DNA from 2 places in the Lysinibacter sp. HNR genome. Region 1 is predicted to be linked to the other one. Evidence: predicted binding sites of a transcription regulator. Region 1 holds the regulator's gene; the other holds the start of a gene.
The links. The regulator HrcA, encoded in region 1, represses chaperone genes, less so after heat shock. The targets are predictions, from matches to a motif close to TTNGCACTCGNNNNNNNCGAGTGCNAA.
Positions count from the first base shown of each region.

Region 2: a site for HrcA is predicted at 2,083-2,109, ahead of groES (co-chaperone GroES). Genes of this name have one in related genera too.

Region 1 is NZ_CP121684.1:1,746,656-1,750,997, reverse strand. It holds gene FrondiHNR_RS07895 (DUF1990 family protein) at 1-86, shown strand, start outside; gene hemW (radical SAM family heme chaperone HemW) at 92-1,324, shown strand; gene hrcA (heat-inducible transcriptional repressor HrcA) at 1,512-2,582, shown strand; gene dnaJ (molecular chaperone DnaJ) at 2,637-3,734, shown strand; gene FrondiHNR_RS07875 (16S rRNA (uracil(1498)-N(3))-methyltransferase) at 3,746-4,342, shown strand, end outside.
Region 2 is NZ_CP121684.1:2,109,873-2,114,214, forward strand. It holds gene guaB (IMP dehydrogenase) at 1-483, opposite strand, end outside; gene rarD (EamA family transporter RarD) at 625-1,509, opposite strand; gene groES (co-chaperone GroES) at 1,705-2,001, opposite strand; gene FrondiHNR_RS09555 (class I SAM-dependent methyltransferase) at 2,151-3,389, shown strand; gene tsaD (tRNA (adenosine(37)-N6)-threonylcarbamoyltransferase complex transferase subunit TsaD) at 3,424-4,342, opposite strand, start outside.

The DNA of each region.
Region 1 (4,342 bases):
GGTCTGTCCAGGATCGTGCCCGTGAGCAATTGCGTGCGCTTTTGCCAACGCAGACGGTAGTTTCCGCAGCCCGTCGAGTTGAGTAGCGTACATGCCCGCCCCGCTACCTCTTGGCCTTCCTGCTCCGCCGGATGGTTTGCTCCCTCCCGCGGCATCCCGAGGTGATGAAACCCGTAACTTCGGAGTGTACGTCCACGTTCCGTTTTGCCTGGTTCGCTGCGGTTACTGCGACTTTAATACCTACACCGCGGAGGAGTTGCGCGGGGCAAAACGGAGCGATTATGCCTCCCTCGCACGGGCAGAAATAGATTTTGCGGGGGACGTGCTGCGGGCCTCCGGTGTGCGTGACCGTTCGGTGAGCACCGTATTTTTTGGAGGAGGAACCCCAACCCTGCTGCCCGCAAACGACCTTATCGGCATCCTTCAGTCGATTCGTGATCGCTGGGGAATCCGGGACGGGGCCGAGATAACAACCGAGGCCAACCCCGATTCGGTTGATCGCGACTACCTGGAACGCCTTCGTGACGGTGGATTTAGCAGGGTGAGTTTTGGTATGCAATCGGCGGTTCCCCACGTGCTTAAAACGCTGGATCGAACCCACGACCCGGAGCGAGTGCCTCGTGTTGTTGAATGGGCCCGTGCGGCCGGTTTGCAGGTGAGCCTTGACCTTATCTATGGAACACCCGGAGAATCACTGGAGGATTGGCGGGCCTCGGTCGAGATGGCTCTTGAGTGTGCGCCGGATCACCTCTCGGCCTACGCTCTGATCGTGGAGGAGGGGACAAAACTAGCCGGGCAGATTCGCCGAGGTGTTTATCCCCAGCCCGATGATGATCTCCACGCCGACATGTACGAGATGGTGGATGAACGGCTGAGTGCGGCCGGTTACTCCTGGTACGAGATTAGTAATTGGGCGCGACAGCCCGAATACGAGTCCGCGCACAATCGCTCCTACTGGAAGGGAGAGGATTGGTGGGGTGTGGGTCCGGGGGCGCACAGCCATATCGGTGGTACGCGCTTTTGGAATGTTAAACATCCCTCACCCTATGCGGATCGTATTGTGGGAGAGGTTTCTCCCTCGGCAGGACGCGAAAACCTTGATGAAGAGACTCGGCGAATCGAAAACGTTATGCTGCGGGTGAGGCTTGCTGAGGGACTGCCCGTGAGCGAATTGACGGACCCTGGGAAGCGGGCGATCGCGGGTCTCCTTGCAGACGAGCTGGTTGAGCCTGCCGCCGCTTTTTCCGGTCGCATTGTGCTGACACTGCGTGGGCGACTACTGGCAGATGCCGTTGTGCATCGCCTGCTTGACGCCGACCCGTAGTGATAAAACCAGTTTGTGATGATCGGGTTGCGAACCGCTCGTTTGCAAGGGTGATAGATTGTGCGCAAGTTATCAGTAGCTCGGGGTAGAATTGGCACTTGGACTGGACGAGTGCCAATATCTTGAGATAGGGCATGAGCATGTCAGAGGCGTGTAAAAACAATTAATTGAGTATGGGAGGTGCGGCGTGGTTTCTGAGCGTGGTCTTGACGTTCTGCGTGTGATTGTCACCGACTATGTGCAAACACGAGAACCCGTCGGGTCAAAATCCATTGTTGATAGGCACTCTTTTGGGGTCTCTGCCGCCACTATCCGTAACGATATGGCCCACCTCGAAGAAGAAGAGCTTATTGTTGCTCCCCACACCTCATCGGGGAGAATTCCCACGGATAAGGGGTATCGGGTTTTTGTTGACAAGCTAGCCGATCATCGCCCGCTGAGGGCGGCTCAGAAGGTGGCCATCAAACGGTTTCTCTCTGAGTCGGCCGATCTAGATGATGCCCTGGTTCGCACGGCACGCCTGCTCTCTCAGCTCACCAACCAGGTGGCTGTTGTACAGTATCCTTCCCTGGCAAAAAATTGCGTACGGCACATAGAGCTTGTCGAACTCAGCCCCCTGCGTATCGTATCGGTGCTTATCACCGATAACGGAGTGGTGGAGCAACGAAATATCGATATAGCTCCCTACACCGATGCCGTGGGTCTTCACGGTACCGGCCTCTGGCTCCCTGAGCTACGGGATCAGCTTCTTGCTGCTGTTCGCGATCTCGATATGGCCGCTGCCGCACATAAAACTCGGGAGATTCGGGATACTATTGCGCGACGGGTACAGTCGAGAGAAAATCTCTCCGGTATCGAAGCGCAACAGCTTACAGTGCTCGACGTGATCATTGAACAGATCACGATAAACCGCAGTGATCGAATGGTTCTGGCGGGAACGGCCAACCTGGTGCGCACCGAAATAGATTTTAATAAGAGCCTTCCGCCGCTTCTTGACGCCATTGAAGAACAGGTCATCCTCCTCAAGCTATTTGCCGAGTTGCGGCTTGACCAAACCGGCATGGCAATCAGTATCGGACGTGAAAACGAGGCTTTTGGGTTGGAAGAAACCTCGGTTCTCTCAACCGACTACGAATCTTCTGCGCACTCGGTTTCCCGCCTGGCGGTTCTAGGACCCACACGGATGGATTACTCCGCAAACATTGCGGCGGTGCGGGCGGTTGCTCGCTACCTGAGCAGGCTGTTTAGCGAGGAATAAAACTGCGGCCTCACGCTGCGAATCATAGTAAATAAAGAGAGTAAGGAGTGGCCCTTGGCGGCTGACCACTACGAGGTGCTGGGTGTCTCACGTGACGCAACCTCGGAAGAAATTAAAAAAGCGTATCGTCGTTTGGCGCGTGAGCTTCATCCCGATGTGAACCCGAGTCCCGAGGCTCCCGAGAAGTTCAAAGCGGTCACTCACGCCTACGACGTGTTAAGCGACCCACAACAGCGCCAACAATACGATATGGGCGGCCAGGGTGGCCAGGCATTTGGCGGCTTTGGGGATATCTTCGAGACCTTCTTTGGGGGAGGCTTTGGGGGAGGCTCCGGCCCGCGCGAACGTGCCGAGCGGGGACAGGACGCGCTGATTCGCATCGATGTGGCGCTCGACGACATCGTTTTTGGTACCTCGCGCGAGATAACAATCGATACCGCCGTCACGTGCACCACCTGTCACGGCTCCTGCTGCCAACCCGGAACCTCTCCTACCACCTGCACGGTGTGTGGTGGACAGGGAATGGTTCAGCGCCAGGTGCGTTCCCTCTTTGGCAATGTTGTTACCAACCAGCCGTGTAACGCCTGTCAGGGGTATGGAACTGTTATTGAGAGCCCCTGCACCGAGTGCAGCGGCAACGGTCGAATCCGGGCAAAGCGTGACATCACTATCGATATTCCCTCCGGCATCGATTCTGGTGCCCGTATGCAATTGAGGGGTGGGGGAGAGGCCGGCCCTGCGGGAGGCCCCAATGGCGATCTCTTTATCGAGTTCCGTGTTCTGCATCACGATGTGTTTAGCCGTGACGGTGATGACCTGCTCTGCACCCTCGAGGTGTCAATGACAGATGCCATTCTTGGGGCGGAAACCACTATTCAGAGCCTAGACGGTGAGGTTCCGGTTGAGATCAAGGCGGGAACCCAGGGTGCCGACATCATTACGATCAAAGATCGAGGCATCACTAAATTGCGCGGAAACAATCGTGGTGATCTGAAAATCGCGGTGCAGGTGCTCACCCCCTCCCGGCTCAATCACAAAGAAAAAGAGCTGGTGCGTAAGCTCGCGGAGTCCTCAAAGCCCCCGGCACCCACGCTCAGTCACTTCCAACAGGGCATGTTTAGTAAACTTCGTGATCGATTCTTTCGCGGGTAGGGGAGCCTAGCGTGAGCAATCTGTACCTTGACGAGTCGCTGACCGCTGAGAAGATGGCGGTGGGGTCCTCGGTGCTTCTCACCGGGGAGGAGGCCCGACACGCAGCTACCGTGAGTCGACTCCGGGCGGGTGAATCTATCCTTTTGGGAAACGGAGCCGGGGTACTTGCCGAGTGTGAGGTGCTTCGCGCCACCCCGCGTGAGGTGGAGCTTCGGGTGCGTAGCCTGGAGCATCGGCCACGGGAGGAGCATCGGATTGTTCTTGCTCAGGCCCTCGCAAAGGGTGATCGGGACGAGCGCGCGGTTCAGGCTGCGGTGGAGGTCGGGGCGGACGCGATTGTGCCCTGGCAGGCGGAACGTTCGGTTTCTCGATGGTCTGGAGAAAAAATTGAGAAGGGTGTTGCCCGCTGGAGCAAAGTCGTTCGTGAGGCCTCTAAACAGTCTCTGAGGGCCTGGATTCCTCAGGTACGTCAGCCCGAATCAACGGCCGGGTTGGTGCGGCATACGCAATTCAGCCGACTCCTGGTGTTGGACCCCCGTGCCGAACGCTCCCTCTCGGGATTGAGCTGTCACGATATTGTTCCCGCAGACCCGCGCGGTGACGTCCTC
Region 2 (4,342 bases), 360 kb from region 1:
TGGAGTCATCACGTCGCGCACACGGGTGGTGTTCTTTGTCACAGGATCAACAAAACGCATGTCCCGATTGGTGATGATTCCCACCAGGATTCCCCGATTATCCACAACGGGAAGCCCACTCACCCGGTACTCGCCACACAGGGCATCAACCTCAGAGACCGTCGCCTCCGGGTTTGTTGTGACCGGATTGGTAATCATCCCGGACTCATTCAGCTTGACCTGTCTAACCTGCTCAACCTGATCCTGGATTGACAGATTACGGTGCAGTATTCCAATTCCACCCTGCCTCGCCATTGATATAGCCATGCGAGCCTCAGTCACGGTATCCATCGCGGCGGATATCAGTGGCACTGCCACCCTAATTCTCTTGCTAATACGCGAGGAGGTGTCAGCCTCACTCGGAATGACGTCCGTGTGCGCCGGCAAAAGCAGCACATCGTCGTAGGTTAGTCCGGTAAATCCAAAAGGATCGTGCTGATCCATAACACCCTCTTGTGGTTAAAGTTGCAACGGAGTCGGCGCTCACGTGAAGTGCCATCTAACAATCGTAAACGACTTTACGTGCGGATATGCTCCTTACTCACTTTACCGGGCGGTAGGAACGGGTTTCACCCTCACCGTCCCTCACTTCCCCCTGCGACCCCCGCGAATTGTGCCCCACACGACGATAAGTATCGCGACCCACACCAGGGAGAACCCCAGCCATCTCTCCGAGGGCATATTCTCCCCCAGAACAAAGACTCCGAAGAGAAACTGTAGGATCGGGGCCAAGAATTGAGTGAGCCCCAGCTGTGTCAGGGTGCTGCGGCGGGCACCCGCCGCAAAAAGCAACAGGGGAACCGCGGTGATAACTCCCAGACCACACAGCAACAGGGTGTGGGTGAGAGAAACCCCGATGAAGCTCAGGGCAACAAACTGTGAGACGACCACTAGCTGCACGATGGCAATCGGTGCTAATAAAACGGTTTCTACGGTCAGCCCGGCAACCGCCCCAACAATTACCCCCATCTTCTTTTTCACCAGTCCATACAGACCAAAAGACATCGCAAGAACAAGCGCAGCCCACGGTAGACGCCCGTAATTCAGGGTGAGGATCAGAACCGCTATAAAAGCCACACCGAGGGCGACCCACTGCGTGAGAGCCAATTTCTCACGCAGAAACAAGACCCCGAGCAGAACGGTCACGAGGGGGTTAATAAAGTAACCGAGACTAGCCTCGACCACGTTGTTGTCGAGTATCAGCAGAACAAAGAGCTGCCAATTGATGTAGATGAGAACACCCGCAACCATAAGAAATCCGATGGTTCTGGGAGATTTGAAGAGGATGCGTAACTGTCCCCAGCCACGCATCGCGGTGAGTAAAATCGCGCAAAAGGCCAACGAAAATAAAATCCGCCAGGGCACAATTTCAAAAACATTCGCGGACCCGACCAAGAGGAAGTACGCGGGGGCAATGCCCCACAGAAGGTAGGCCCCAACCGCATAGATCAGACCGGAGCGCGTATTCACTTCTCTATCCTAGTCCCCCTGCAAAACGGGGCTCTTAGAGGTGGGGTCAACCCCATAGGCTCAAGAAAAATCAAAACCTAAACTGCTGTTCCTATAGCGAGAGACAGAGCATAGATGTCAACCGGATGCCTATACGGGGTTAAAAAAGTTGTGGGTCCGGGAAAGATACCCGAACCCACAACTCACAAATTTTTTCTAGCGAACCACCACGGCAAGCACATCACGCGCAGAGAGCACAAGATAGTCTTGACCGTCGTACTTAACCTCGGTTCCACCGTACTTGGAGTAGATGACCTTGTCACCCACGGCGATGTCGAGCGGAACGCGGTTTCCATTGTCGTCGATACGGCCGGGGCCTACCGACACAACCTCGCCCTCCTGGGGCTTTTCCTTAGCAGTATCGGGGATGACTAGACCAGACGCGGTTGTCTGCTCTGCCTCAACCTGCTTGATAACAATCCGATCTTCGAGCGGCTTAATGGAGACCGACACGTTTGACCTCTTTCTTAGTAACTAAAAGACGTGAGTTAGCAGCCTCTATAGGAGAGTGCTAACTAGAAGTTTAGAGCGCGATTGGCACTCACGCAAGGCGAGTGCCAACACACTGCCCTCCAATACTGTACTTTTGAAGGGTGTCGACCGTGAACCATGACGGTGTGGATTTTCTTCTCAGCCGCGAGGGCCTGGCCATCCTGGCTCGTGAAGCAGATTCCGCCCCCACAGACCCTCTTCGGGAAGTGAGCAGACTTCGCGCAGAAGGACTTGCCCCCTGGCAGGTGTCCGCGCTCCTGGGCCAGGCAGCGCTGCGGCGACGCGCAATCCAAAAGTTTGGAGCGCTCGCGTCGCGTCTCCTCTTCACAGAGGCAGGCCTCGAGCAGGCTACCCGAAGCATCGTCGCCGACCATCATGCCACCCGCTACGCTGACGCGGGGCTGAACCGAGTCGCAGATCTCGGTTGCGGCATCGGGGCAAACTCACTCGCGCTCCAGCGCGCGAACCGAGAGGTTACTGCGGTAGAACTCGATCCACTCACCGCAAAGATAGCCGCACACAATCTCACGGTACAGGGCGCGGAGCTATTCTCCGGCACGGTCGTTCCCACCGCCACGGTTATCACGGGTGATGCCGAATCGTTCCCCCTCGACGGTGTAGACGGCGTTTTTCTCGACCCCGCCCGCCGCACCGCGGGGCACTCCAACACCCGCCGGATCACAGACCCCGACGACTACTCACCCAGCCTTCACTTCGCCCACAATCTAGCGCTGCGACTCCCCACCGGCATTAAGCTAGGTCCCGGCCTGGATCGTGACCTCATTCCCGAGGGGGTTGAGGCACAGTGGGTTTCGGTCGACAACCAGGTAGTTGAAATGGGGCTCTGGTCGGGGCCCCTGGCCCGTCCCGGAGTGGGACGCTCAGCGCTTCTCCTCGCCACAAAGGGCGAGAATCGGTGCTATGAGCTCAGTGCGGCGCAGGACTCCGAGGATGCCGCGGTGACCGGGCTCGGAGAGTACCTCTATGAGCCCGACGGTGCCGTCATCCGGGCCCGTCTTATCGGCCTGCTTGCGCGACAGATTGGCGCGGGAATGCTGAGCGAGGGAATCGCGTATCTCTCCTCAGAGACGCTCACTCCCACACCATTTGCCTCGGCCTTTAGGATTGTTGAGGTATTCCCCTTTCAGGAGCGCCGCCTCAAACAGGCAATGCGCGCCCGCGGGATCGGCAGCCTTGAGATCAAAAAACGTGGCGCGGATACCGACCCGGCACTCCTGCGCAAGAGGCTACAGTTACGCGGCCCACACCACGCCACCCTCATTATCACGCGCCACGGCCACAAACACGTTGCCCTGCTTGCAGAGAGGCTCCCCGCGTTTTCTTCCTGACTCGGAAATATCACGACGCCGCACGCTTCCACGCTTAACGAACGTGAATCTCCGTCACGGGCAGTGTTGAGTCGGCCCCAAAACCCAGCGTAGAGGGTTCGTGTCCCGCCATAATAAGTTGGGCACCCAGGGCGGCGATCATCGCACCGTTGTCGGTGCAGAGGCTCAGCGGCGGAATCCTCAGCTCAACCCCGGCGGAGGCAGCTCTCTTGGCGGCCAGGTCACGCACACGAGCGTTTGCCGACACCCCACCACCCAGTAGGAGTCGGGGCACCCCCAGATCGTTACAGGCCGCGAGCGCCTTGGCCGTCAGGACGTCGGCAACCGCCTCACGGAAGCTCGCCGCAACGTCGGCGGTGGGAACTGCCTGTCCCGCATCCTGAAGCTTCTCCACGTAGCGCGCCACGGCGGTTTTAAGCCCGGAAAAAGAAAAATCGTAGCGGTGCTTCACCAGATCTTTGGGCAGGCTGAGGCCCCTCGGAAACCGGATAGCCCGGGGGTTACCCTGTGTAGCGACCCGATCAATGTGTGGGCCTCCCGGATAGGGTAACCCTAAGATTCGTGCAACCTTATCAAAAGCTTCTCCCGCCGCATCGTCAATTGTCTCACCGAGCAGTTCCACATCACCCACCAGATCACGCACCAAAAGCAACGAGGTGTGCCCCCCGGAAACCAGCAGGGCCACGGTGGGAAATTGTAGCGGCTGCTCGCTGTCAGGGCCGCGCAAAACATCGGCACCCACGTGACCCACCAGGTGGTTTACCGCGTAAAGGGGTTTATCGGTGGCCAGCGCGAGCGCCTTAGCGGCCCCCACACCCACCATGAGTGCTCCCGAAAGACCCGGGCCACTCGTGACCGCAATCGCATCCAAATCCTCATACGAGACGTTGGCTTCCCGCAGCGCACCCTCAAGGGTAGGTCGCAGCGCCGAGACATGCGCACGGGCGGCAACT